Regions from separate parts of the Agrobacterium sp. SORGH_AS 787 genome, predicted to be linked through region 1. Evidence: predicted binding sites of a transcription regulator. Region 1 holds the regulator's gene; each other region holds the start of a gene.

Evidence for each region. The regulator LexA, encoded in region 1, represses DNA repair genes until DNA is damaged. The targets are predictions, from matches to a motif close to TGTTCNNNNTGTGTTCNG.
Region 2: a site for LexA is predicted at 2,114-2,131, ahead of QE435_RS24530 (ImuA family protein). Genes of this name have one in related genera too.
Region 3: a site for LexA is predicted at 5,066-5,083, ahead of QE435_RS17310 (MazG nucleotide pyrophosphohydrolase domain-containing protein). Genes of this name have one in related genera too.

What each region holds. Positions count from the first base shown of each region.
Region 1 covers NZ_JAUTBG010000002.1:2,565,490-2,575,197, forward strand. The annotation lists gene QE435_RS21680 (HIT family protein) at 1-411, shown strand, start outside; gene eno (phosphopyruvate hydratase) at 546-1,820, opposite strand; gene kdsA (3-deoxy-8-phosphooctulonate synthase) at 2,038-2,886, opposite strand; gene QE435_RS21695 (hypothetical protein) at 3,021-3,584, opposite strand; gene lexA (transcriptional repressor LexA) at 3,943-4,668, shown strand; gene QE435_RS21705 (GFA family protein) at 4,987-5,385, opposite strand; gene QE435_RS21710 (glutathione S-transferase family protein) at 5,620-6,309, shown strand; gene QE435_RS21715 (ComEC/Rec2 family competence protein) at 6,320-8,800, opposite strand; gene gltA (citrate synthase) at 9,058-9,708, shown strand, end outside.
Region 2 covers NZ_JAUTBG010000003.1:215,106-224,813, reverse strand. The annotation lists gene QE435_RS24550 (SOS response-associated peptidase) at 1-79, opposite strand, end outside; gene QE435_RS24545 (dehydrogenase) at 318-518, opposite strand; gene QE435_RS24540 (thermonuclease family protein) at 827-1,309, shown strand; gene QE435_RS24535 (hypothetical protein) at 1,414-1,554, shown strand; gene QE435_RS24530 (ImuA family protein) at 2,196-2,948, shown strand; gene QE435_RS24525 (DNA polymerase Y family protein) at 2,869-4,380, shown strand; gene QE435_RS24520 (error-prone DNA polymerase) at 4,377-7,631, shown strand; gene QE435_RS24515 (DUF3800 domain-containing protein) at 7,681-8,073, opposite strand; gene QE435_RS24510 (hypothetical protein) at 8,045-8,311, opposite strand; gene QE435_RS24505 (hypothetical protein) at 9,009-9,185, shown strand; gene QE435_RS24500 (DUF3991 and toprim domain-containing protein) at 9,400-9,708, shown strand, end outside.
Region 3 covers NZ_JAUTBG010000002.1:1,680,793-1,690,500, reverse strand. The annotation lists gene coxB (cytochrome c oxidase subunit II) at 1-641, opposite strand, end outside; gene QE435_RS17335 (invasion associated locus B family protein) at 1,006-1,524, shown strand; gene tldD (metalloprotease TldD) at 1,663-3,078, shown strand; gene QE435_RS17325 (GrpB family protein) at 3,088-3,606, shown strand; gene QE435_RS17320 (VOC family protein) at 3,634-4,071, shown strand; gene QE435_RS17315 (HAD family phosphatase) at 4,081-4,755, shown strand; gene QE435_RS17310 (MazG nucleotide pyrophosphohydrolase domain-containing protein) at 4,752-5,063, opposite strand; gene pdxH (pyridoxamine 5'-phosphate oxidase) at 5,230-5,850, opposite strand; gene QE435_RS17300 (RT0821/Lpp0805 family surface protein) at 5,908-6,357, shown strand; gene QE435_RS17295 (DnaJ C-terminal domain-containing protein) at 6,569-7,687, shown strand; gene fabI (enoyl-ACP reductase FabI) at 7,819-8,637, shown strand; gene QE435_RS17285 (histidine phosphatase family protein) at 8,732-9,340, shown strand; gene QE435_RS17280 (hypothetical protein) at 9,423-9,708, shown strand, end outside.

The sequences.
Region 1 (9,708 bases):
TACGATGACAATAACATCTTCGCAAAAATCCTCCGGGGTGAAATCCCGTGCGTCAAGGTCTACGAAGACGACCATACACTCGCCTTCATGGACGTGATGCCCCAAGCCCCGGGTCACCTGCTGGTGATCCCGAAGACCGGCTCGCGCAATATTCTCGATGCCGATCCTGAGGTGCTGACAAAGACGATCCCCGTCGTTCAAAAACTCGCCGTCGCCACCAAGGACGCCTTCGATGCGGACGGCGTCTACATCGCGCAGTTCAACGAACCCGCCGCAGGCCAGACGGTCTTCCACCTGCACTTCCACGTCGTACCGCGCAAGGATGGAGAACCTCTGAAGCCTCACAGCGGCGCGATGGCCGATATAGAGGTACTCAAGGCTCACGCCGAAAAGATCAAGAAGGCACTTTAACGCGCCGCTACCCTCCACCGGTGGGTGGAGAGCAAAGTAAAGCAACACCCCAAAAGAAAAACCCGCCGAGGCCATCGGCGGGTTTTCTATTAATGGGTTCTCCGAAAGAACCCTCCTGTCATCTCGTAGCCAAATCAGCCGCGAAGAATGGAACGGCCAGCGTAAGCAGCCTGCGGACCCAGCATCTCTTCGATGCGGATCAGCTGATTATACTTTGCCAGACGGTCGGAGCGCGACAGCGAGCCGGTCTTGATCTGACCGCAGTTGGTGGCGACCGCGAGATCGGCAATCGTGGAGTCTTCCGTTTCACCCGAACGGTGAGACATGACCGCCGTGTAGCGGGCCTTGTGCGCTGTCTCGACAGCGTCGAGCGTCTCGGTCAGAGAACCGATCTGGTTGACCTTGACGAGGATGGAGTTGGCAACGCCCATCTTGATGCCGTCGCGCAGGCGCGCGGAGTTGGTGACGAAGAGGTCGTCGCCGACGAGCTGTACCTTGGAGCCGATCTTGTCGGTCAGGTACTTCCAGCCTTCCCAATCGTCTTCGGCCATGCCGTCTTCAATGGAGATGATCGGGTATTTGCCAGCGAGTTCTGCAAGGTAATCAGCCATGGCTTCCGGCTCGAGCGTACGGCCCTCGCCTTCCATCTCGTATTTGCCGTTCTTGAAGAACTCGGTCGACGCGCAGTCGAGAGCAAGGCCAACGTCGTCGCCCGGCTTGTAGCCAGCCTTTTCAACCGACTTCATGATGAAGTCCAGCGCTTCCGGCGCGCTCTTCAGGCCTGGCGCGAAACCGCCTTCATCACCCACATTGGTGTTGTGGCCCTGGGCTGCCAGTTCCTTTTTCAGAACATGGAAGATTTCCGCACCGATGCGCACCGCGTCACGGATGCTTTCCGCGCCGACCGGCATGATCATGAATTCCTGGAAGTCGATCGGGTTGTCGGCATGCGCGCCGCCATTGATGATGTTCATCATCGGAACGGGCAGCAGGTGGGCGTTCGGGCCGCCGACGTAGCGATAAAGCGGCAGGCCGGTCGTTTCGGCGGCAGCCTTGGCAACAGCCAGCGATACGCCGAGGATGGCGTTTGCGCCGAGGCGAGACTTGTTCGGCGTACCATCGAGCGCGATCAGCGTCTGGTCGATGTGGATCTGGCTTTCGGCATCGAAGCCACCAAGCGCATCGAAGATTTCGGTGTTGACGGCCTCGACGGCCTTTTCAACGCCCTTGCCGCCATAGCGTTGTCCGCCATCGCGCAGCTCGACTGCCTCGTGAGCGCCGGTGGATGCGCCAGATGGAACGGCGGCGCGACCGAAGGAGCCGTCTTCGAGGTACACATCGACCTCGACCGTGGGATTGCCACGGCTATCGAGGATTTCGCGTGCGATGATGTCGGTAATGGCTGTCATGGTCTCTCCCTTGGGACTGGAACAGATGAATTTCAGTCGCTTGTCTTAGAGCGCATCGGCAAAACTGTGAAGCCGTTTTCAGGCCGGATCGCGGATAAAGGTGACTGAAACGAGTCGGATGTCATTGCCGCTTCGCTGTAGACGAAGCGGAAGAATTTACAATGACGACGCCCCACATCAGGCGTCGCACCATAGATAAAAATTGGTTAGGCCAAAATCAGGCGGCCTTGGCGATAGCATCAAACGCCAGAAGCTTCTCCAGAAGCTTCGGCATGTCCTTCAGATGGACCATATTCGGACCATCGGACGGCGCATTGTCAGGGTCTTCATGGGTCTCGACAAACAGACCTGCAATGCCAACGGCAACCGCCGCACGCGACAATGTCTCAACGAATTCGCGCTGACCACCGGTCGACCCGCCCTGCCCGCCTGGCTGCTGCACGGAATGCGTCGCATCGAAAACCACCGGCGCGCCGAGCGAGGCCATGATCGGCAGCGAGCGCATATCGGAGACAAGCGTGTTGTAGCCGAAAGACGCACCGCGTTCGCAGAGAAGAACGTTCGGATTGCCGCTCTCATTCAACTTCGCCAGCACATTCTTCATATCCCAGGGCGCCAGGAACTGCCCCTTCTTCACATTGATCACGCGACCGGTCTTCGCGGCTGCGATGAGAAGATCGGTCTGGCGGCTAAGGAAGGCCGGGATTTGCAGAACATCGACGGTTTCGGCGACAATGGTGCATTGCTCTTCGGTATGGATATCCGTCAGTACCGGAAACCCGAATTCCTTCTTGAGATCGGCAAAGATCTCCATGGCCTTGCCGAGACCGATGCCGCGCTTGCCGGAGAGCGATGTGCGATTGGCCTTGTCGAAGGATGACTTATAGACAAGCCCGATGCCGAGCTTGCCACAAAGCTCATGGAGCGTGCCGGCAATCATGAAGGCGTGGTCGCGGCTCTCCATCTGGCACGGGCCGGCAATCAGCGAAAACCGTTCCGTGTTGGAAAAGGCGACAGCACCTTTGCCCTCGCCGGCGACCACTTTCAAATTGTTCTTCACAGTCATCTCATTCCTCACGACACATGCGCCGGACATCGCCGGCAACCGCTTAACTTGCGATGTTGCACAGGCATTATCAGCAAGTGCGCCACGTGTCACGGGATGAGGGAAGCTGCGGCCGGAGCACCGACCGCTGCCTTTTAGCCGGCATTCGCCCTCCGGACGACATCGGGATTGGCCTCTGAAAATTGCACGAACGGCCCGACCGCGCGCACGGCGTCGGAAAATCCAGCACTTCCCTTCAGCCCTTCCAATTCTTCAGGCTTGAAACCTTGCGCCAGCAACATGCGATAGACGTTCTCGCTGTTCTCACCACCGGAGGAAACCCAAGCCGGTAGCGATGCCTCCCAGGCCTTCTTCTCACGCTGGTTTCGGTCGGCAACGATGGCGAGCTTGATCAGTCCGCCGATCGGAATGGGAATACCGTTCACAGCTATATCGGGGACGAAGCTCGCCGGATGAACGCCACCAAGCGCGTGGTTCTTCAGAATCCTTGCACAGTTGTTGTCGCGCGTCGGCTCCTTGTTTTGCGAAACACGCTTCTGATTGAGCTGAACGATGAGCTTGCAGTTGGCCATCGTCGTGTTCAGGAGCAGCCGGTCATACTCCTTCCGCTTCAAGGCTTCCGGTGAATTGGGGTCGAGTGTCTGGCAACCGGCCAGCGCAATCAGCATTCCGATAAGGGTGAACCTAATGAGCTTCATAAAAATGTCCTTGCCCCAAGAAAAGACGCTACGAAGCAGCGCCGTGGAGCCCTGATGATTTTGTTGATAATGCTTCGAATGGCTTGGCCTTCATCCCACAGGATGACCGGATCGGATGATCCTCGAAGCAGCTCGTAGATACCCGTAAAAATGAGATCATCAACCTGGAGACGAAAAAGATACGCGACACCGTAAAGAAGCTATAAACTTCTACCATTGCGCGGATGACAGGACCGCGAATTGATCAGACGGAAACGTTTGCGGAATTTTAAGGGATTGCAGAACACATATGGAACATATAGTGTTCGTTCTGTATTTGTTTCACGAATCTTCGCCACGCATTCCAAGGGTTTTCTTCATGCTCACGCGCAAACAGCAGGAACTGCTTCTTTTCATTCATGAGCGAATGAAAGAGTCCGGCGTGCCCCCATCTTTCGATGAGATGAAAGATGCCCTCGATCTCGCCTCGAAGTCTGGTATTCACCGCCTGATCACTGCGTTGGAGGAGCGTGGCTTCATCCGCCGCCTGCCGAACCGGGCAAGAGCGCTGGAGGTCATCAAGCTTCCCGAAGCCTATTCCGCACCCTCACAGAAGCCGCCGCGCGGTTTCTCGCCAAGCGTGATAGAGGGTAGCCTCGGGAAAGCCAAACCGCAGGAGCCTGCCCCGGCCCAGAAGCCCGCAAACGATCAGAGCTCGTCCGCTGTCACCGTCCCTGTGATGGGACGCATCGCCGCCGGTGTGCCGATCTCCGCCATCCAGAACAACACCCACGATGTCGCCGTACCCGTCGATATGCTCGGTACGGGGGAGCACTACGCGCTCGAGGTCAAGGGCGACTCGATGATCGAGGCTGGCATTTTCGATGGCGATACCGTCATCATCCGCAACGGCAGCACCGCCAACCCCGGCGATATCATCGTTGCACTCGTAGACGACGAGGAAGCCACCTTGAAGCGCTTCCGTCGCAAGGGCGCTTCCATCGCTTTGGAGGCTGCAAACCCCGCTTATGAAACCCGCATCTTTGGACCTGATCGGGTCAAGATTCAGGGCAAGCTGGTCGGTCTCATTCGTCGCTATCATTGAGCGATAGCGAGCGGCGTTGGCGTTGCTCCCATCGCTTTCGAGGGGCAAGAACATCCCGAGTTGAACGTTAGAGGCAGGCGATTGGCCTGCCTTTAGGGTGATGATAGGCCTTTAACGTTTACTTTGGGTCATTCGCGGGCTCGGCCAGAGGATTCCTGTGTCAAGGTCTTATGGGTGGCCGGTTCAGTCCCGACCATGACCCGGAAAGGTTTTCGGGCCTTTGTCAGCAGTCGGAAGGCGGAATTGGACTGCCTGTTTATAGAGGCGCCCACATCTATGGTTTCAGCCTAAGGACGCCGCAGCATGTGACGCGTGACATCATCGCCCCTCCTCAGTCCTGCCGGTCGATTCTCGATCCTGATCATACTGTCGCAGCGTCGGGAAATCCGGCAACCAGGCTTCACGGCGGATCGTCCAAAGCTCGTAGGTCGGCTCGAACTGATCTGGTGAATCCAGAGAACCGATATTCACCTCGATTTCGTCGTCGCTTTTCCCAAAGACGGGCGAGCCGCAATTGGGGCAGAAGAAGCGGCCATTATAGCTGTGCGTTTCCCCTTCGATTGTCACGGCATCCTCAGGAAAGATCGCTGATGCGTGGAAGAGCGCGCCGTGATGTTTGCGGCAATCCATACAGTGACAAAGGCCGACACGGTAGGGCTTACCCACCATCGAAAGCCTCACCTTACCACAGGCACAACCGCCAGATTTGACGTCCATCTCGAACACTCCATTCACTTCATGTCTGCTCATCAAACCATGACGAGCGAATGAAGTTCATTCTGCTTCTGTCTCCAGACGCGTGAGAGCGGCGAACACATCAAATCATATGATATCTGACATGACAGACTAGGCCTGTATGTCCTCCCGCTCATGCGTTACGACCTTTGCAAGCACTTACGCTTTGGCCAATTGCCTGCGATACGAGCCGCCTTATCACCAAGAGGAGACAACATGTACGATCTCTACATCGCCAATAAGAACTACTCCTCCTGGTCGCTCCGGCCTTGGGTTCTAATGCGGACATTGAGCATCCCTTTCAATGAGCGCCTCGTCCCCTTCAACGATCCCGATCCAAAGAACAGCTTCATGCACTTCACCCCCTCCGGCAAGGTGCCCTGCCTGGTGGATGGCGATGTCACCGTCTGGGACTCGCTTGCAATCGTGGAATATCTCGCCGAACGGCATGATGGTGTTTGGGCTGAGGATGCCAAGGCGCGGGCCTGGTCGCGCTCTGCCGCCGCCGAGATGCATTCCGGCTTCCAATCCCTGCGCAATCTGCACCCGATGAGCGTAGGCTTGCGCATCCGGCCAGTCCCCGCAAGCGACGCGCTCCGCAAGGATATAGCGCGCATCGACACGCTCTGGCAGCAGGTGCTGGACACTTTTGGCGGACCGTTTCTGACCGGTGTCAATTTCACCGCCTTTGACGCCTTCTTCTGCCCCGTTGCCTTTCGCTTCCAGACTTACGGCACCGCACTGTCGCCAGCAGCGGAGGCTTACAAGACGCGCCTCCTTGGTTTGCCAGCGATGAGGGAATGGGAGCAGGCAGCGGTCTCTGAACCGTGGCGTGATCCGGAGCATGAGGAGGAAGCGCGGGCGTCGGGCGAGATCATTGAGGATCGGCGTTCAAACGCCGTTTAGAGGCAACGAGTTACGGCTCGGCCGCCAGCATCGTTTCAATATGCGGCGGCACCTCTCCGTCAAACGTCTTGCTGCGCCAGTCGTAAGCGCGGTGGACGGACCAGGGTCTGGCGACGCCTTGCATCGCCGCGCGTGCAGCCGCGACGGGCGCTCCACTTTCATTCAGCCAAAGCTCCAGCGAACCTGTCTTGCGTAATGTGGTGGCGCTGATCAATATCGCGCCTGAGCGACAAGTCGTGAAGGGCACGAAGCGCGAGGTGACGACGATATCCGCCACATCACAGGCGGTTCCGGTGAAGGCGGTGTTCGAAATGGCAGCGACCCTGACGCCAGTCTCATGCTGTCCCACGCACCACGCATTTCTCTGGCACGAGAAAACATTTGTCCGCTCGAGAGCCAGTAGCATCTTTTCGCGGGCCTGTTGCTTCTGCTGATCGGTCAGAACAGGTTGGCGGCGCGTCGATGCCTGTACCGTGGTCTCTTCATCGCTCGCTGCGTTGTCATCAAAGATGACAGGCGCCACATGCTTGTCTGGCAGCGGCACCGCCCTCGCCCACTGTTCATAGACAAATCCCTTCGCCTGACGCTTCGTTGTGGCGACGGCCTGATCCGTGCGAAATGCGACAAGAAGGCCATCCTCGTAGATCAAGAGGTCGGGCTTCGCCTTATTCAGCTCAACCGGCACCAACACGAGACCGGCAAGGAGAAAAGGAAGCCCCACGAGAGCGAGCCGTGTCCGCAGCAAAGTCAGCAGAAGAAAACCGACCGTAGAGACGATGAGAAACCAGGGGTGCTGCCGCCCGATTGTGGCGTCTCCGCCCCAGCTGGATACGGTTTTGGCAATGTCGATCACCATCGCCATGCCGTAACCCATCAGCTTCAGGAACGGTGCGTCGAGACCGAAGGGCATTAGCAGCATGGCAATCAGCGCAGATGGCATGACGATGATGGACATGACCGGCATAGCCGCGAGATTGGCGGCCAGGCCATAGGTGGTGATCCGGTGGAAATGCTCGATGGAGTAAATCGCGGTCGAGACGCCTCCGATCAGCGAGGTGATGACCACCCCCCCAACAATGGTACCCGCTTTGGAGGATGCCACCAGCCACAAGGGTGGTCGCGCAACAATGAGACGCTCTCGATTGCCCCGCCATCTGCTCCAGAACGAATACGCCGCAACCAGTGCCAGCGTTGCGGCAAAGGACATCTGGAAACTCGGACCCATGATCTCGTGCGGCGAAATCGCAATGATGACGATTGCGGCAAGCGCGACATTGCGAAGGCTGATCGACGGCCGGTTCACGAGAACCGCGGCTAGCATGATCGACATCATCAGCCATGCCCGCTCGGCGGAAACGGCAAAACCTGAGATCAAGTAATAGGCGAATGTCATCAACAGCGCCGCAAATGCCGAGATCTTCTTCACGGGATAGCGTTGCGAGAAACCCGGAAGAAGGCTGAAAACCATGCGCATGCCAACGAAGAAGATGCCGGAGGCCAGCGCCATGTTGAGCCCGGATATAGCGACGATATGGGCGAGCCCCGACACACGCAACGCTTCCATTGTTTCACTGGAAATCGCACGGCGCTCGTCCGTGATGATCGAGGCCGCAAAAGCGCCCGCATCACCGCCGATGACGCTGCGTATGCGTTCCGCAATGGCGGAGCGCAACGCGTAAAGCCAGGAATCGGCTGCGTCTAACCAGCTGTCTTTGTCCTCGCTCTCCCTTTGCGTCGGCAAGGCCGTGGGTGCGCTATAAAAGAATCCGGTTGCACCAATCCCGTCGAAATAGGCGGAAAATGCAAAGTCGTTGAGGCCGGGCAGCGCGGGACCGGATGGTGGCGAAAGACGCGCCTTGCCGGTAATACCGGCCCCAACCGCGATGGGTTGTTCGCGACTGCGGGCGAGAACAGAGATCCGGTTTGGCAGCCGTGCCAGAGAGGGACCACTCGTCGAAGTCAGGGCAATCGTATAGCGCCAGTAGCCCTTGGCATCCACCTCCCGCCTCTCCACTGTGCCAGTAATTGTAGTGGTCACGGCACTGTCGAGAACCGTCGTCCCTGCACGGCGGGTCTCCCAGTTCGCTAGCAACATGCCAAGCAGCAGAAGTGCAAGCACGGCAACCATGAACGAGACCACGGTTTGTCGATGACGCATGATAATGGCAATGGGGATGACGCAAAGGCTGCTTACAAAGAGAACGACGTCGGACGGTGGAGAGGAAAGCGAAAACCAGAGTGCCGCGCCCGCGCCGACCAGCACAGGGATGAAAAGGAAGCCCTGCCGGTACTGGAGCTCCTCGGCGATGCAGCGCGATAAGGTCGATCGCAATCGCTGCGCAAAGCCTTGATGCGCAGGATGCGGTGGAGAGAAGATTACAATATCGGTACTCGCCAGACCGGCAGGCAAATTGATGCCATCGAGCTCGACCCTCGCAGGCGTGCCCGTCTCCAGCAAGCGGAACTGCTGCCGTTCCCCGTACTCGTTCAAGTGCCGCCCCTCGGTCCCTTAGGCCAATTTGCAGCCTCGCGATTCGGATTGCAATCCAGCGCGCCGATTAAGGAAGCATTGACTTAAAACGAAACAGTAAAGTGGCAAAATCGATTAGATGGGCATATTCCAATTCCGCGATGCACAATTTGCCTTTTGGATAGCTTGGCATCGTCGCACGGATCATATAGCTAAATCCGTGACGCTTAATTGGCCGATGCGTCAACCCGCATCGCCTGCATATTCGGAGGTATGGTATGACGGAAAAAAGCGCTACAGTGACCCTCGGCGACAAGACGGTCGATCTTCCTGTACGAGAAGGTACGATTGGCCCGCACGTCGTCGATATCGGCACTCTGTACAAACACACCGGCTCCTTCACCTACGATCCCGGTTTCACCTCTACCGCCTCGTGCGAATCCAAGATCACATATATCGATGGTGATGAAGGCGTTCTGCTGCACCGCGGTTACCCGATCGAGCAGCTTGCCGAACAGGGCGACTTCCTCGAGACCTGCTATCTGCTGCTTTACGGCGAACTGCCGACGACGGCTCAGAAGAAGGACTTCGACACCCGTGTGACGCGTCACACCATGGTGCATGAACAGATGAGCCGCTTCTTCACCGGCTATCGTCGCGACGCCCACCCAATGGCTGTCATGTGCGGCACCGTCGGCGCTCTCTCCGCCTTCTACCACGACTCGACGGACATCACCGATCCGCACCAGCGCATGGTTGCTTCCCTGCGCATGATCGCCAAGATGCCGACGATCGCGGCCATGGCCTACAAGTACCATATCGGCCAGCCCTTCGTTTACCCGAAGAACGATCTCGATTACGCATCGAACTTCCTGCACATGTGCTTTGCCGTTCCGTGCGAAGAGTACAAGGTGGACCCAGTTCTGGCC
Region 2 (9,708 bases), on a different contig from region 1:
GGTTCAGCCTCTCGCTCATCGCCCCAGCAATGTCCCGCATTGCTTCCTGATTGGTTCTGACCTGATAAAGATTGCACATGCGTCACCTCGGAAGTTTGGCTACGGACAACTCCATGAGTCCCTCGTGGTTGCACTTGCTGCATCGGAGAAGCTTCTTAAGGCCGTCAAGCGCCCTGCCTTGGGTCGTTCTCGACGTGATCAAGTCGGCGCCCTCGTACCTCCAGGCGAGCCCACGGTGATCCAGACGCCGCAGCACCTCGAGGCCTCGGAAACACGACGGAAATCCTCGCCTTAGGCGACGACCGCGTTGCTCGCCTTCAGCGGGAATTGCGCTCCTCGTCGGGCATCCATCCTCTCGTATATCCTGCGCTCATGGCCGCGGTTGCCAATGCAAGCTGCTCCCGCAGGTGCCGCACGTCCTCCATCAACGTCTCTATCGCAGCTCGGTGGTCCCCATCGTGCCATGCTACGAGGTGGGCAACTGGATCTGCTACAGGATCTTCCCGCGTCGAGCGCACGTCTTCATCCCCGTTTTCGAAGTTCAATTTTCTGCATGTTGTTGTCGGAAGCACGCGCCTTTCGCGCCATCGACGTTCTGTTTATGTTCTTGTTTGCGGAAGAGTCAAGAACGATTTAATCGGCGCGCGCGGGTATGTCGGAGTTTAACAAATATCGGCGTCGCCAACCGGGCATCCTGTCGTTCGCCTTTGCCTTTGTAGCGCTGAAGAGATAGTGCGCAGGACGCCGTAATCGGTAGCTCTTGAGCTATCTCTTTCACGAAGCGAATGGAATATCTCCAAACGTAGGCTCAATTTGGAAGCATGACATGATCAAGACAACCTCGCTCGTATTGGCCTTGGCGTTCACTCCCTCGCTTGCTGCACCGGCCGATATCACGGGGCGGGCATCCGTCATCGACGGGGATACGATCGAGATAAATGGCGTGCGGGTTCGCCTCGAAGGCATCGACGCACCAGAGAGCAGGCAGATCTGCGAGGACGCTTCCGGCAGCGCGTACAGGTGCGGTCAAGCAAGCGCAAAAGCTTTGGATGCCTTCCTGGCAAAATCGCGTCCGACGAAATGCACGGCGACTGGTACCAGCTACGACCGGATCGTGGGCTATTGCGTGCGCGCCGACGGTACGGACGTCAACACGTGGATGGTGCGCAACGGGCATGCTATCGACTGGCCGAAGTATTCGGGTGGCCGGTACGCCCCCCAACAGTTGGAAGCCCAAGCGGCGCATGTCGGGATATGGGCTGGCGCATTCGACCCTCCCTGCCTTGTACGCGGCGCGCGATGCGATTGAGGCACGGCGGATGGCTAGCCCGACTGCGCCACTCTAGAGTCGGTGGTTCTTTGGGAACGTTCTGTCGTTGCTTTGGTTGGATGGTCAGCAAAAGGAGAAGATCCATGAGTGACAAGAAGCCAGACCCGTCCAGCGACGCAGCCCGCACCGGTGAAGATGCGGATAAGGATCGCGAGGAACTCAAGAAGAAAGCCGAGAAAGGCATTGAAGATGCTACAGGCAAGAAGCCGAAGGGCGAGATCTAAACGAACAGATTGAGGTCGGGGAGAATTCCTGCAATCCGAAGTCTATGCTCCTCTCATCTTCGATTTCACGCTTCTTGCAAAGAGGTCGGGCGCCTAGCCATCTGCATCCCGCGACTGGAGACATCGAAACCTCATCTCGCAAAGGTCGCCGTCGGGATGGCATAGGCGGTCGCAACCCATGGCCAGGCGCCGGCGGAGCTTGGAGAAGCTCACTTTGGTCCCGAACTTCGCAACAGCCGCTTTTCTTTCTAAGCTATCAACGCGTTCACACCGGATGCACTCGATTTCGATGTTGGGCAGGCGGACGTCCTTCAGCGTGTAGCTGCGCTCGCTGTCGGGCGTCGGTGTGATTTTGGGCGTCCTGGCCACTATACCAACTTACTTCGGTATCTCTGAGGACTTCGGATATCCACATCCCTCCATGATGACAAAAATATTTTCCACCAAAGGCGCCATGTAGAATCTCGTTACGGTTTTGATTCAACTTCACGAATCTGCAGTGTTGCTAATCTTTAGCCGAGATTCCTTATTTTCAGGCGTCTTGACGCCGGACAAGATACGGAACAGAAGGGGAACAATCAAGTTCTAGCGACATGATGTCGTCCCTGTTCCAACTGCGATTTCGGAAGGATTCGTAACCGATGTCGGCTGCCCGCGATCAAGTAATTACTGATCTGCGAGAGCGCATCTCTTCCATTCAAGGAGAGGGCGTGAAGAAGGCGGGGTGCCTACCTTTCGGCGTCGATGAGATTGACGAAATCCTTCCGGGAGGTGGCCTGGCGTATGGCGCGCTGCATGAATTCGCGGGCGGCGGTTCTGGAACCGTTGACGGAGCAGCGGCCGCGCTCTTTGTTGCCGGTATTGCCGCGCGCACCAAAGGTCCCGTCGTCTGGTGTTTGACGAGGCCGGATCTGTTCTTTCCAGCGCTTGCTCAGGTCGGTCTCCATCCCGACCGCGTCATCTTCGTGGAGTCCGACAGAGAAGAGGATGTGCTGGCCAATATGGAGGAGGGGCTTTCTTTTGGGGGCCTTGGTGCCGTTGTCGGCGAGCTCGTCCGCTTGCCGATGGTCAGTTCCCGCCGCCTGCACTTGGCAGCCGAGCGAACAGGGACGATGGCGCTTGCGGTTCGACGATGGCGCAGGCAGTCGGAGGCGAGTGATTTTGGCCAGCCAACGGCTTCCACCACCAGGTGGCGCGTCAGCGTGATGCCGTCGGATGAGCTGCCGGTACCTGGGGTCGGTAGGCCTCGATGGTTTCTGGAATTGATGCGCGTGAAAGCGGGTGAGTGTGCTGAGTTTCTCGTGAGGGCGTGTGATGACAAGGGTCGTCTCGATCTATCTTCCGGATCTGCCGACGGATCGTATTCGTCGAGCCGATCCTTCTATTCCGCGTGACCAGGCAATCGCTGTGATTGCCAGGAGCGGGCCGAAGCGATGGGTATCGGCTGCAGACGCAAACGCACGAAAGGCAGGGCTGCATGTCGGCATGCCAGCGGCAAAGGCACAGTCACTGTTTCGTGGCTTGATGTTAATTGATGCAGATCCCGAAGCTGATCTGGTTGCGCTCGAGCGGATCACGCTTTGGGCGCTGACGATCTATTCGCCTATAGTTGCGGTCGACGGGATTGATGGCATCGTCATGGATACCGAAGGTGCCGACCATCTGCAGGGTGGTGAATTGCCGATGGTGACAAAGATCGCCAACCAGTTCCTGGCAAAGAAGCTGACGGCGCGCGTGGCCGTCGCAGACACCTGGGGTGCGGCGCATGCCTGCGCTCGCGCTATTACCCGCGAGACGATCGTCGTTCCACCGGGCGAGACAGTCCGTGCCGTCGGGAAATTGCCGATTTCGCTTCTGCGCCTGCCAGCAAAAATAGTTTCAGATTTGCGCATTCTCGGTTTCCAAACGATCGGCGAGCTGGCCAACACTGCGCGCGCGCCGCTAACATTGCGTTTTGGGCCTGAGGTTGGACGCCGCCTCGACCAGATTCTCTGTCGTATCGCCGAGCCAATCGAGCCGATCCGGACGCCAGAACTGGTAGAGGTATCCAAAGTCTTTGCTGAGCCGATCGGAGCCGCCGAGACCATCGACAAATATGTTGGCCGCCTCGTCCTCCAACTTATCGACGAGCTACAAAAGCGCGGACTTGGCGTACGCCGTGCTGATCTCATCGCCGAAAAGGTTGATGGCACCAGACAGGCAATTCGCGCAGGAACGGCCAAGCCCGCCCGCGATGCCGCTTGGCTGACGAAGCTATTCCGAGACCGGACAGAAAAGATCGAACCGGGTTTCGGGATCGAAAAGTTGATTCTGGTCGCTGTCATGACGGAAACGCTGGAAGACGTACAAAAGCTCTCCGCTCTTGTTTCGGATGACATCACCGATGTGACACCGCTGATCGACATCTACGGTAATAGGGGACAGCGCGTTTATCGTGTTGCACCCGTCGCGTCCGATGTGCCGGAACGCTCCGTCCAGCGGATCAGACCCGCAGCCGACCCTATCATCGTAGCGTGGGTCAGCCACTGGCGCAGGCCAGCGCGGCTCCTACTCCATCCGGAGCTGATCGAGGCGATCGCCCTCCTACCTGACCGCCCCCCGGTTTCGATTGTCTGGCGCGGAAAACGCCGCAAGGTCAAGCGTGCCGATGGTCCGGAGCGCATTTTTGGAGAATGGTGGCAGCGTGATGCCGAGATGGAGGCGGTTCGCGATTACTTCGTCATCGAGGACGAATTCGGGGAGCGGCTATGGGTCTTTCGCTCCGGCGATGGGGTCGATCCTGAGACTGGTTCTCATCGCTGGTTCTGCCACGGGATCTTCGCATGAGCTACGCAGAGCTGCAGGTCACGACCCATTTTTCGTTCCTGCGCGGCGCATCCTCTGCGCAGGAGCTGTTCGAGACTGCCAAAATCCTAGGGATCGAGGCACTCGGCGTTGTCGACCGCAATTCGCTCGCTGGGATAGTGCGTGCACTTGAAGCATCCCGCGCCACCGGCGTGCGTCTGGTCGTCGGCTGTCGCCTTGATTTGGCTGACGGTATGTCGCTGCTGGTTTACCCGACGGATCGTGCGGCCTATTCGCGTTTAACCCGGCTTATCACGCTCGGTAAATCGCGCGGCGGCAAGAACAATTGCATCCTGCATTGGGATGATATCGTCGCTTACTCGGAAGGTATGATAGGCATTCTAGTGCCAGATTTGCCGGATGAGACATGCGCCGCACAGCTTCGCAAGATAGCGGAGCTATTCGGCAACCGAGCCTACGTGTCACTATGCCTGCGCAGACGTCAGAACGACCAGATGCGTTTGTATGAGATTTCCAATCTGGCCACGCGTTTCAAGGTGAAGCCCGTCGTCACCAATGATGTGCTCTTTCATGAGCCAGGTCGCCGACAGTTGCAGGACATCGTCACCTGTATCCGGCACAATACGACAATCGATGACGTGGGCTTTGAGCGAGAGCGACACGCAGATCGCTATCTGAAGCCGCCAGAAGAAATGGAGCGGTTGTTTCCTCGCTATTTTGAAGCACTGGAACGAACGATGGAAATCGTTCGGCGTTGCACATTCTCGCTTGAGGAGCTAACCTACCAATATCCGGAGGAAGCCATCGTGCCGGGCAAGGATGCTCAAGCCTCGCTGGAGCATTATGTCTGGAAATGTGCGCCAGATCGCTATCCGGAAGGCCTGCCACCGGATGTTTTGAAGATTGTCCGGCACGAACTCGATCTCATCCGCGTCATGAAATACGCGCCCTACTTCCTGACCGTGTTTTCAATCGTGCGCTTTGCCAGAAGCCAGGGCATTCTCTGCCAGGGCAGGGGATCCGCTGCCAACAGCGCTGTCTGCTATATTCTCGGCATCACATCGATCGACCCTTCGACCAATGATCTTCTCTTCGAACGTTTCGTCAGCCAGGAAAGAGACGAGCCGCCGGACATCGATGTCGACTTCGAGCATGAACGGCGCGAGGAGGTCATCCAGTGGATCTACAAGACCTATACGAAAGACAAGGCGGCGCTCTGCGCGACCGTCACCCGTTACCGGGCCAAGGGTGCCATCCGCGACGTCGGCAAGGCGCTTGGCCTGCCGGAGGATGTCATCAAGGCGTTGTCATCCGGCATGTGGTCCTGGTCGGAAGAAGTTCCCGACCGAAACATCAGGGAACTCAATCTCAACCCCGATGACCGGCGTCTGGCGCTCACCCTTAAACTCGCGCAGCAGCTGATGGGTGCGCCGCGCCATCTCGGTCAGCACCCCGGCGGCTTCGTTCTCACACATGACCGGCTCGACGATCTCGTGCCAATCGAGCCTGCGACGATGAAGGACCGCCAGATCATCGAGTGGGACAAGGACGACGTCGAGGCACTGAAGTTCATGAAGGTCGATGTGCTGGCGCTGGGCATGCTCACCTGCATGGCAAAGGCCTTTGATCTGATCCGCGAACACAGAGGCGAAGATCTCGATCTGTCCAATCTCCACCAGGAGGATGCGGCGACCTATGCAATGATCCGCAAGGCCGACACGCTTGGCACCTTTCAGATCGAGAGCCGTGCACAGATGGCGATGCTGCCGCGGCTCAAGCCTCGCACTTTCTACGACCTCGTCGTGCAGGTGGCGATCGTGCGTCCCGGTCCGATCCAGGGCGATATGGTGCATCCCTATCTTCGCCGCCGAGAAGGCAAGGAGCCGGTTGAGTATCCCACTCCGGAGTTAAAGGCGGTGCTTGGCAAGACGTTAGGCGTGCCGCTGTTCCAGGAGAGCGCAATGCGAGTGGCCATGGTCTGTGCAGGCTTTACCGGCGGCGAAGCTGACCAATTGCGCAAATCGATGGCCACTTTCAAGTTCACTGGCGGCGTCTCCCGCTTCAAAGACAAACTTGTCTCGGGAATGGTGAAGAACGGATATTCGCCAGAGTTCGCGGAAAAGACATTTTCACAGCTTGAAGGTTTTGGCTCCTACGGCTTTCCGGAAAGCCATGCCGCCTCCTTTGCGCTGATTGCCTATGCTTCCAACTACATAAAGTGCCATTACCCGGATGTCTTCTGTGCAGCTCTTTTGAACAGCCAACCGATGGGCTTTTATGCGCCAGCCCAGATTGTCGGGGATGCCATCAAGCATGGCGTTGAGGTGAGGCCGATTTGCGTCAACCGCTCGCGATGGGACTGCACGCTGGAAAGGAACGGCGGCACTGATCGACATGCTGTTCGGCTGGGTTTCCGGCAGGTGAAGGGGCTGGCGGTCGCGGATGCAGCACGGATCGTCGCGGCGCGCATGCACAGCCCGTTCGCCTCGGTCGATGATATGTGGCGCCGGTCCAGTGTTCCAACCGAAGCACTTGTCCAGCTGGCAGAGGCCGATGCGTTTCTGCCCTCACTCAAACTGGAACGGCGTGATGCGCTCTGGGCGATCAAGGCGCTGCGCGATGAGCCCTTGCCATTGTTTGCTGCCGCCGCCGAACGCGAGGCAGCGGTGATTGCGGAGCAGCAAGAGCCGGAGGTGGCGCTTCGGCAGATGACCGAGGGGCACAATGTCATAGAGGACTACAGCCATACCGGCCTGACGCTAAGGCAGCATCCGGTTGCTTTCTTGCGCAAGGACCTTTCGGCACGCAAAATCGTCACCTGCGCGGAGGCAATGAATGCAAGGGACGGTCGTTGGGTGTATACCGCAGGGCTGGTCTTAGTGCGGCAGAAGCCTGGATCGGCTAAGGGTGTGATGTTTATCACCATCGAGGACGAGACAGGACCGGCCAACGTTGTCGTCTGGCCCACCCTCTTCGAGAGGCGCCGGCGGATCGTCCTCGGGTCCTCGATGATGGCGATCAACGGGCGGATCCAGCGGGAGGGGGAGGTCGTGCATCTCGTCGCGCAGCAGCTGTTCGATCTCTCAGGCGATCTGGTAGGACTAGCTGATCGCGACATGGAGTTCAGGTTGCCGACCGGGAGAGGCGATGAATTTGCTCATGGCGGGGGGCCGGATCCACGCGACAGGCCAAAGCCGGTTGTGCCACGAGACATGTTCACCCCCGATCTTCATATCGATACGCTGAAGGTGAAGGCCCGGAATTTCCACTAAAATCTGAGGTGCAGAACCCCAGAACGGGGCATAGGTACCTGGCACCTCTTCAAGCCTCAAGCGTGGAAATTTGGGGTACGTCGGCGACAATACCTTTCGGCGTTGCCTTTGGTAATGGTTGAGTTGGATCGGGAAGAGATGCGAGCCGCGCTTCTGTCTCGGGCGCTACATGAAGACGCAGGCCCGAGACTGGTCCGACGCCATAGCGGGCAAAGTATGGCCTTATGAGGTTATAGCCGCGCTGATCGCCTGACTGAAAGTGGCGGAAAATCCAGTAGGCGATCAAGTCCGCCATCTGAATCAGGCGCGATGCCATGGAATCCAGAAAAAGCGGGACTTCTGCAAAGTTGCGAAGTTGCCCGTTGGCATCTCCCACGTGCTTGAACACATGAGACAACGTTTGGATTTTCTCCTCATAATTGCTTTTGTCGAGGATGACCAAGCCACGTTGAGGGTTCTTTGTTCTTATAGAGTGTCTTCAGATACCCATCGAAACACGAGGCCACATTCTCGAAACTACGAGCCAAAATGTCGTCAGGCGAAAAGAGCTTCTTTTCGATGACGCAGGCATATACCTTCAGCTGCAACTGCTTGTCGGGCAGTAGCGACAAGATGTCGACGACGGCTTGAACTCTTTCATTCGGCGCCACACCCTTCCACGTGCCGTTGCCCGAGCGCATTGGATTTCCGTGGAACTCAATTTCTCGAGGATTGGCCGGGCTGAAGCGCGCGGCGACAGGATCTATCTGGGCTCCAGCCAATGCGTTTGGCGCTCGAATATGCTGAAGCCGACAAGAATGAAGAAGTCCGAGCTTGGATCATGCGAATGACCAGACGCGTCGAGATATAGTAGATGCAACGAATCCCCCTGAAACGAAAAAGCGGACCGCATGCGGTCCGCTCCAATTCGGTAAGCCGAGTGAAACAATCGTTCAACGCACGGACGGATCAGCGCTCTCGACTACGCTCGGTATATATCGGTTGTGTGTCGGCTTTTCAAGAGGCGGCTCCTCATGACTCACAATCGCGGACCTCCAGCGTTCGCGGCTTCACGTCGTCTGTGATCCGCCTCCAGCAGTCATAGGCATCGACCCTGACCTGATGACCGGAGCGAAAAGAAGGTAGCATCAAGTATCGAGGGCTACATCAAGATCCGCATCAGCACGATCGTTGTTTGTCTCCATGGAGGCGTCCCAATCCCGCTCTTGATGGATGGCTTCCTGGTCCGGCCCCGAATCTCCGTCGATCAACCCGCTGACGGGGTCCGCTAGCAAGCTGCGGCCGCTTCGGCTTTGCCTTCGCGGTGATCGCGACCGGTTCCGGACACTGACGGGAGCCATCGAGCGGGAATGGCCCGCTCCAAAGATGGAGCCTCAGATGAACACCGATCTTTCTCTTGCGCAGAACCATGCCTTCCAGCTTTCACGCACCCTCATGGTTCCTGTCACACTGTTCAGGTCCGGCGACGAGTTCGGCGTTCTGCCGAGCGACGAACTCGACGATGAAGACGATCTGGAGATCGTGCATGAATTCCACCCCTGGCCGGCTCATTGAGCCGGCATTTCCTCTCCTTGATGCCGCTTGCGAGCGGCAGGCGGCAAGGGAAGCTGCGCCGCTGCTGGCAGGTCATCCGGAGCGGAATGCAAATCTGCAGATTGCCAGCCGCACCCTTGCCCCCTTTGCTCTTCGCGGCCGCCGGAACCGGTCCCGCAAATTGCGGGAGACATGAATCTGGAGAGAAGGGCGGCGCCAAGCGCCGAGTAAAATAATGGAAAAACAGAGACTGGAGGAAGTTCGGGACCGCGTCCCGTGCGCAGCAGTGCTGGAACAGGCCGGTTTTGCCATCGACGTCAAGGAAAGCACCCGCAAAGCGTTGAAGTACCGACGCGGTGCGGAAATCGTCATCGTCATCCATGGCGGGCGGGGATGGTTCGATCCACTGTCCGACGCAAAAGGCGATGTCTTCGGTCTGGCGGAGCATTTGGACGGCGTAACCTTCGTCGAGGCGCTCGACCGGGTGGCCGCTCTTGTCGGCATCGTCGCCAGGGATCCTGCCTGGTCTCGACCGGCCGGAAAG
Region 3 (9,708 bases), 880 kb from region 1:
CAGGTTTCATTCAGACGGCCTGGAACAGCATCGATCTTGACGCCAAAGGCCGGCATCGCGAATGCATGGATCACGTCCGTCGGCGCGGCGGTGACGAGGAGACGAACGGTCTTGTTCACCGGAACGACCATTTCATTGTCCACGGCGAGAAGGCGCGGATAGATCGCGCGGTTTTCCTTGCCGGCAGCAGCGCGGTCGGCGTCCTTCAGCAAGTAGCTGTCGAACGCGAGAGGCTCGGAGCCTTCCGCTGCCTGGTATTCATAATTCCACTGCCACTGAGTGGCGGTTGCCTTCAATGTCAGGTCTGGATTTTCCGGCTGCGTCAACTGCGCATTGAGCAGGTTGAAGGACGGGAATGCCAGGAAAAGAAGAATGAGGACGGGAGCCAGCGTCCAGATGATTTCGATCGCCGTATTATGGCTGGTCTTGGACGGTACCGGATTCTTGGACGCCTTGAACTTCGCGACAACAAGAATGAGCAGGACGAGAACGAAAAGCGTGACGGGAACAATGAACCACAGCGTATATTGTTCAAACCACCGAATTTCGTGCATGATTGGCGTTGCGGCCTCCTGCAATCCCATCTGCCACTCTTTCGGCTGGTCAGCGCGGGCGCCGACAGCCGAGAGCAGACAGATCATGCCCGCTAACGCTGCGTTAATCCTAGTAATCACGGTACCTCTCCCTCACGCACCTGGTCATGATCAATCCCAGGCACAGAATCCATGCTTATAGCTTAGACTCAAATCATAGTTTGTCCACTGCCGCAATATCGCCCAGCTTTCGGAGAGAGGCATTTTTCTTCCCCAAATTCTTCCCGCTCACCCTTCGCTGTAACGATCTCGAAAGGTGACAAATGGTGCGCGCCATTGCTGAAGCTGCAACAGATTTAAGCTGTGGCAGGTCCTATTTTGGCCGTACTCACTTGGAAATGAGGAAGCCAGCTCTTTCATTTCCCGTATCGGAAGTCAAAATAGCGCACTGATTCGAATTCCAGAGGTATCCATGCGTCTGCCCCCGATTGCGCGCGCCGCTCTTGTCGCCGCCGGTTTCTCTCTTCTCGCGTCCGGCGCGAGCGTCGCCCAGCAACCGCCTGGTACGCCGAAGTCCACACACGGCTCATGGTCGGTCATCTGCGACAAGCCCGCCGGCGCGTCCGAAGAGCAATGCGCATTGATGCAAAACGTCATTGCCGACGATCGCCCGGAAGTTGGCCTTTCTGTCGTGGTGCTGAAGACCGCTGACCGCAAATCCCGCATCCTTCGCATCCTCGCACCGCTCGGCGTGCTGCTGAAGGATGGAATGGAACTCTATATCGACAACAACAATATCGGCCGCGCCTATTTCACCCGCTGCTTCTCCGAGGGCTGCTATGTGGAAGTCGATATCGATGACGAGTTGATGAAGGTTTTGCGCGCGGGAAAGCACGCGGTGTTCGCATTGCGTGAATCGGTCGATCAGGATCGTGTCGGTATTCCGATCGAACTCAGTGGCTTTGCTGAAGGCTATGACGCTCTTCCCTGAGCTATGTGGGCCGGCAGCGCGCCGCGATGCTACCGATTGACAATTCCTCAACAGACCTGTGAGGCGGCTTGCGCCGCCACATTCCAGCACCTAAATCTCACATGAACAGATGATGGATGCTGACGCCTGGAGTACGCGATGACCCAAGACCTTCTGACGCTTTTCGATTGCGATGAGGGGACGTTGCGGAGCCGCGTGGCAGACGCGCTTGCCGGTGCCGATGACGGCGAACTCTTCGTCGAACACGCCCAGGCGGAATCGCTGACCTTCGACAATGGTCGCCTGAAGGGTGGCAGCTTCAATACCGATCAGGGCTTCGGCCTTCGTGCGGTCGCTGGCGAAACCGTAGGCTACGCCCATGCGGGTGAACTTTCGACTGCGGCATTGCAACGCGCGGCCGATGCTGTCGGCGCAGTCACCAAGGGATACTCCGGCTCTTACGCGGCGGCACCTCAGCGGACCAACAAGAAGCTTTATGGCGACGAAAACCCCATCGGCTCACCCTCCTTCGAGGAAAAGGTGAAGCTTCTGACCGAAATCGACGGCTATCTGCGGGACAAGGATCCGAAAGTTCGTCAGGTGACTGCATCAATTGCGGCAAGCTGGCAGATCGTCGATATTCTGCGCGCCGATGGCCACCGCGTCAGCGATATCCGTCCGATGACGCGCATCAATATTTCCGTCGTAGCCGGTGAAGGCGATCGCCAGGAGACCGGCTCTTACGGCATTGGCGGACGCGTCGGCTTCGGCGATTTCATCCAAACCGAGAGCTGGCAGCGAGGTGCCGACGAAGCGTTGCGTCAGGCGCTGGTCAATCTCACAGCGATCGATGCGCCTGCTGGTACCATGGATGTCGTGCTCGGCTCCGGCTGGCCTGGCGTCATGCTGCATGAAGCCGTCGGACACGGTCTCGAGGGCGATTTCAATCGCAAGAAAACATCTGCCTTCGCGGGACTGCTTGGTGAAATGGTGGCCGCACCCGGCGTCACGGTGGTGGATGATGGCACCATCGACAACCGTCGCGGCTCGCTGACGGTGGACGACGAGGGCACGCCGTCCGGCTACAATGTACTGATCGAAAACGGCAAGCTGGTCGGCTATATGCAGGACCGGCAGAATGCCCGGTTGATGGGCATGACCGCAACGGGCAACGGACGCCGTCAGGGCTATTCCCACGTTCCCATGCCGCGCATGACCAACACCTATATGCTCGGCGGCGACAAGACGCCGGAAGAGATCATCGGGTCGGTTAAAAAGGGCATCTATGCCGTTTCCTTCGGCGGCGGTCAGGTGGACATCACGTCGGGCAAATTCGTCTTTGGCTGCACGGAAGCCTATCTCATCGAGAACGGGAAGATCGGCGCACCCGTCAAAGGTGCCATGCTGATTGGCAACGGACCGGACGCGATGAAGCGCGTGACCATGATCGGCAACGACATGAAGCTCGACACCGGCATTGGCAATTGCGGCAAGGCAGGCCAGTGGGTACCGGTCGGCGTTGGCCAGCCGCATCTGCGTATGGACCAGATCACGGTCGGCGGCACCAGGGCTTGAGGTGGGCGGATGGCAACGCTCGTCGAGATCGTTGCCTACGATCCTGACTGGCCGTGTCTCTATCTCGATACTCAAGACCGTCTGGTCCTGTTGTTAAGCGGCATGGTCGAAAACATCGAGCATGTCGGCAGTAAATCCGTCGCCAATCTTCCCGCCAAGCCTTATATCGATATCGATGTCGTCCTGAAGCATTCCAGCTGCATGGACGATGCCAGGTCACGCATGGAAGCTGCAGGCTTTGAGCCACGCGGATCGCGCCATGGTGACGGCGTGTTTGCTTTCATGGTTCGGGATCCGTTGCCGGGTCTTCGCGTTTATCTTTGCCCGCCGGGCAGCAAGACCCACCAGAATAGAATGCGTTTCCGTGAAATCCTTCGCCAGAACCCCTCTCTTGCCAATGACTATGCGACGCTTAAGATGGTGCTCGCCAAGACATACAGGCACGATGGCGATGCCTATACGCAGGCCAAGTCCGACTTCATTCATAAGACGCTGAACACCGAAATCCCGCCCTCATCCGCACGATAAACACCCCTCCCCATTGATCAGGAAAAGATGACCTTCGTTTCCAATGCACTCGTTCCCGAACTTGCCGTCAGCGACTGGCACAAGAGCCGCACATTCTATTGTGATCTGATCGGCTTTCATGTCGTCTATGAGCGCCCGGAAGAAGGTTTCACCTATCTGGCGCTCGGCGACGCGCAATTGATGATCGACCAGATCGGTGCTGGACGTACCTTCGAGCAGGAGAATGCGCCGATCAGCTATCCCTTCGGCCGCGGCATGAACCTGCAATTGGCCGTTCCCTCCCTCCAGCTCATCCTTGACAGGTTGGAGCTTGCACGCGTTCCGCTCTTTCTCCCGCTCGAAGAGAAATGGTATCGCAAAGGAGAGACTGAAGTAGGCAACCGGCAGTTCGTCGTTGCCGACCCGGATGGCTATCTCATTCGCCCTTTCGAGAGCCTCGGCGAACGCGTCTTTCGGTTCGAGTAAGGCATGGACATGACATTACCGCACGTGCCGAAAGCGGTCATCTTCGATATGGATGGCCTCCTGATCGACAGCGAGACGCTTTACCGCGACTCCTTTCTTGCGGCATCGCAAGAGGGCGGGCACAACTTGCCTGTCGAGCTTTACCAGCGCGTCTGCGGTAGTCCGTGGGATGTGATCAGCGGAACCATCATTGCCGAGAATGGTGCGGATTTCCCCATGGATGCGTTTCGCGACGCATGGCTACGCCACCTGGCGATCAGCATGGCAGGGGGCGTGCAGATCAAGACTGGCGTTGTGGAGATGCTCGATCTGCTGGACGATCTGAAGCTGCCGCGTGCCATCGCCACCTCATCCCGGCACGAATCCGTCGATCGACACCTCGGACCTCATAACCTCCTCGGGCGCTTCGATCACATCGTGGCGCGCGAGGATTATACCGAGCCCAAGCCTTCCCCCATGCCCTATCTGACTGCCGCCAACCGTCTCCGCGTCGATCCTGCCGACTGCATGGCACTGGAGGATTCCTATCATGGCGTTCAATCCGCCTCCTCTGCCGGGATGATGACGGTGATGGTGCCGGATGTAGCGCCTGCGACCGAGCGGATGCGGGAGAAATGCGTTGCGATCTGCCCTAGTCTCTCGGACGTCGCTGCATTGCTGCGCGCGGAACCGACGCGCGGCTAATCCGCAGCGGCTGGATCGAAGCGCCATTTGCGTTGGATCGAACCGATGAGATCAAGCTGGTTGTGATGGGCAAGCAGAAGAACATGGCCGAACAGGTCTGCCAGCTCGTCCGAAAGGTCCTGCCTCATCTCTTCTGCCGTTTTGCCCTTTGCCCGACCGCGCGCCGTCAAGCGGTTCCACGCTTGCGTTACCTCGCCAACCTCTTCCTGCAGCTTCAGCATGAACCAGTCCGGATCGCGCTCAATACTGTTTGATGCGGCATAGTACGCCGAAGCTTTTTCGAATTTTTGCATCAAGTCGGCCAGCATCGTGTTCCCTCTTCGTTCACACGAATACTGATCATGATTCGGCCGCCGCTGTCGACGGCCATCCCGCTTACGGTATCCGCCCGAAATCGGACTCGATTTTCGGAAAGCACGATGCGTCGCTTCAAAAAAGGTAAAGCGCCGTGCGTCCAATGGGACGCACGGCGCTTTACGGGTACATGCGGACCTTCGCCCAAGGGGCGTCAGTGGTTTCCCGCCGGAATTCCACGCGGTCGTGGAGACGGAATTTCCGGTCGTGCCAGAATTCGATGGTCAGCGGATTGATGCGGAAGCCCGACCAATATGGGGGACGTGGAATATCACCCAGCGCATATTTGGCGGTATACTCCGCCACGGCCTTTTCAAGCGCGAAGCGACTTTCCAGCGGTCGGGACTGCTTGGAGGCCCAGGCACCGATACGGCTGCCACGGGGGCGTGAGGCATAATATTCATCTGCCTCTTCGTCCGAGACAATCTCCACCAAACCTCGAATGCGGACCTGTCGGCGGAGGCTTTTCCAATGGAAACACAAGCCGGCCTTCTGCTGTCCAAGAAGCTCGCGACCCTTGCGGCTCTCGAAATTCGTGTAGATCACAAAACCGCGTTCATCCGCCGCTTTCAACAGCACCATGCGCACGCTCGGCATTCCGTCCTCGTCCACGGAGGCCAGCGCCACCGCGTTTGGATCATTTATCTCGGACGCGGTTGCATCACGCAACCATTCAGCGAAAAGCGCGAATGGTTCATTTTCTTCCGTGAAGTCACTAGATGTTAACCCCGTTTCCGACATATTGAATAAAATGCTCCAAAGCTGATTTGCGTACCAGAGATGAGTTCTGGGTAAGAGATGGTGATCGTCATAGCAAAGTCGAACAGTCGCACAAAGAGCTTCCTGTCATCGGTCGTCAATGTTTTTGCCGCCGGCTTTATGGCCGTTGCACTGACAGGCTGTGTCAGTCTTGATCTTTTCGGCGGCGAAAAAGTCGACCGCTCGCTCTCCACGGCGTCCGTGCCAAACCAGCCGACCCAGCCGGTGCTCTCCGATGATGCCACCATTCGCAATGCCGTCACGTCTGCCGACCTGGTGAAAGTTGCCGATTCCCCTGTTCCATGGGCGAATGCTGCAACCGGCAGCGCTGGCGTCGTAACCGCGATCCGCGAAGACAGAAGCACCGGCTTCGTCTGCCGCAACTTCAACACCACGCGCCATTCCTTTGAAGGCGTGGCCAGCTATACGGGTCAAGCGTGCCTTTCCGAGACAGGCGAATGGCTGATGACCCGCTTCGACCAGAAGTAAAACATTTACCCTATCCTCAGAGATCAGACCGGCAATGCGCTCAGTAACGCGTGTGTAAAGGTCTGATTAGCAACTTCTTGCCACAGTCCTATCCAGTTCAAGACACTGATCGTGCAACATTTTCAAAGGTTGGCACGTTCAGGTCTGAGTTTCTTCTGTTTCAGGCCGCTTCGACAAGCGGCAGCAGTTTCGGGCGTAACTGGTGGTTCGGATGCGTGATCCCTATTCAATTCTCGGTGTCAAGCACGATGCCGATTCGGACGAGATAAAGGCCGCCTGGCGTTCCAAGGCGAAGACCGTTCATCCCGATCACAATCGCGATGATCCGGATGCCACTGCACGCTTCACCGAGATTGGACAGGCCTACGATCTGCTGAAGGATCCAAAGAAGCGCGGTTTCTACGACCAGGCACGTCGGGCCTCAGACGGCAAGCAACGCGAACAAACCATTATGCAGAAGCGGGAGGCCGCAAGGGAGGCCGCCCGCCAGGCTGCGGAACGCGCAAAGGCCGCCGAAAAACTGATGGAAGAACTGGCCCGGGCGCAGGCGCGCAACGAGAAGGCGGCCGCAGAGAGCACAGAAGATCCCTCTGCCGCCGCAACAAAGGGTAGCGCCAAACCGGAATCTCCCGAGGATATGCTGGAACGCATTTTCGGTGCGGAAGCGAAGGTGAAAGGCGGCGTTGACGCGGCAAAATTCGCCGTCAACGGATCGGTCGACGACGCATCCGCTCGCGAAACATCGGACGCCGGAAACTCCGTTGCCCTCGGCTTTTTCAACGCCCTTATCCGTCGTTTCAAGGCGCCTCCTCCAGTCGTGGAGAAAGCACCCGACATGACGGCCGAAGCCATTGTAACCGTGAACGACATTATCGCTCAGAAGCAGGTGACGCTTCGTATGCCCGATGAGCGGGAAGTGCGCTTTCACCTGCCGATCGGAACCACCGATGGACATGTGGTGCGACTGAAGGGCCAGGGCCTCAAGCTGCCGGAAACGCCGCGTGGCGATCTCGTCGTCACGGTTTTGACCGCCCGCGACGACGCGTTCACCGTGAAGGGCTACGATATCCACACAAGTCTACCGCTCGCACTTGCCGATGCCGTGCTGGGATGCGAGGCCAAGGTTCACTCGCCTCGTGGAGAACAGCAGGTTTCAGTGCCGGCATGGTCCGGTTCGGACAAGGCCATTCACGTGCCGGGCAAAGGCTTGCAAAAAGAAGATGGCACCTTCGGCGATCTCGTCGTCGAACTGCGTATCGTTCTGCTTGAAACACCAGATGCTAAAGTAACGGACCTGATGCGCCACATGCGCGAAGGCCTTTATCTGTGACGCCTGCGTGAAAGCGGTGAACAACGCACCCTTTGTTACGCTCCCTTACATGAGATGATCTGAGGCCTTCTTGAACAGCGGTTCTGCCTATGCCATAGGCAGGATCAATCTGGAATATGAGGGAGCATCACATGGCTCAGACATCCGGCCTGATGGCTGGCAAGCGCGGTCTCATCATGGGCGTCGCAAACAATCGTTCGATTGCCTGGGGCATTGCCAAGGCTTGCGCCGATGCCGGTGCCGAACTTGCCTTCACCTGGCAGGGTGACGCATTGAAGAAGCGCGTTGAGCCTTTGGCCCAGGAACTGGGCGCCTTCATGGCCGGGCACTGCGATGTCACCGATCTCGAAACGGTCGACGCTGTCTTTTCCAATCTCGAAGCCCATTGGGGCAAGATCGACTTCGTCGTGCACGCCATTGCGTTTTCCGACAAGGACGAGTTGACGGGTCGTTACCTCGACACGAGCCGCGACAACTTCAACCGCACCATGGACATCTCCGTCTATTCTCTGGCGGCCGTTGCAAAGCGCGCCGAGCCGATCATGAATGACAGTGGCTCGATTTTGACGCTGACCTATTATGGCGCTGAAAAGGTCATGCCGAACTACAACGTCATGGGCGTCGCCAAGGCAGCGCTCGAAGCAAGCGTGCGTTATCTGGCGGTCGATCTCGGCAACCGAGGCATTCGCGTCAACGCCGTCTCCGCCGGCCCGATCAAGACGCTTGCCGCTGCAGGCATTGGCGATTTCCGCTATATCCTGAAGTGGAACGAGTACAACGCACCGCTCAAGCGCACCGTTTCCATCGAGGAAGTCGGCAAGTCTGCGCTTTACCTGCTCTCGGACCTCTCCACCGGCGTGACGGGTGAAGTGCATCATGTGGATTCGGGCTATCACGCAATCGGCATGAAGGCTGTAGACGCGCCGGACATCTCCGTCGTAAAAGACTAACACGGTTCAGAGATAAGGACTGGCGCCGCCTCATTTTTGACGTGCGGCGCCGTCACGTCTTTAAAGGACAGAGTTAGAAACGCAGGGGTGAGCAGTGCTGGTCTATGTTATCCGCCACGGACAGACAGACTGGAACGCGATCAGAAGGCTTCAAGGCCAAAAGGACATCCCGCTTAACGACTTCGGCCGCTCCCAAGCGGTCGGCAACGGCAAGACCCTCGCCTCTATTCTCGGCCCGACAGCCACGGAATTCGATTACGTCGCAAGTCCCCTTGGCCGCACGCGTGAGACAATGGAACTTGTGCGCGGTGCGATGGGACTTGATCCTATAGACTACCGCACCGATGAGCGCCTTGTCGAAGTGTCCTTCGGCGACTGGGAAGGCTACACCCTCCCCGAACTCAAGCTTTCCTTTCCTGACCGCGTCAAGGCGCGCAAGGCGGCGAAATGGGATTTCATTCCGCCGGGCCAGAATGCCGAAAGCTATGAGATACTTTCCTGGCGCATCGGCGCCTGGCTTTCATCCGTCGAGCGCAAGACCGTTTGTGTTTGCCATGGCGGCGTGATCCGCAGCATGTTCCGGCTGGTCTCTGGCATGGACAAGGACGAAGCGGCGGAAATTCCCATTCCACAGGACAAGATATTGAAAGTCGAGACCGACAAGAATCTGGCCGAATGGGTTGACGTCAGAGAAACCGTCTAGTCTTACCCTGTGTCTGCCGCTCTGGACGTAAAGAAAGGCTTCAAATAGCTTCTTCAGAACGCTGAGGTTCAGGGAGCATGATATGCTTGGCAAAACGGTTTTCCTTGTTGCCGTGATGATGGCAAGTCTGGCCAACGCACAGGATACAGAGCCCGCCGAGACTGAACCTCCAGCACCGTGGAGACATCTTGACGGTCGCAACACCGGCACCGTTGGGACGTGCTCGCCGGACGATACTGGCGACATCACCATCTGTTATCTCGTGCGGTGTGACAAAGGCGAACTGGTCTTCGTCATGCAGGAGGCCGATATAGCGGAATTTGGGATTAGCAAGATGACCTTTGAGATCGGCCGCTACAAACGGACGA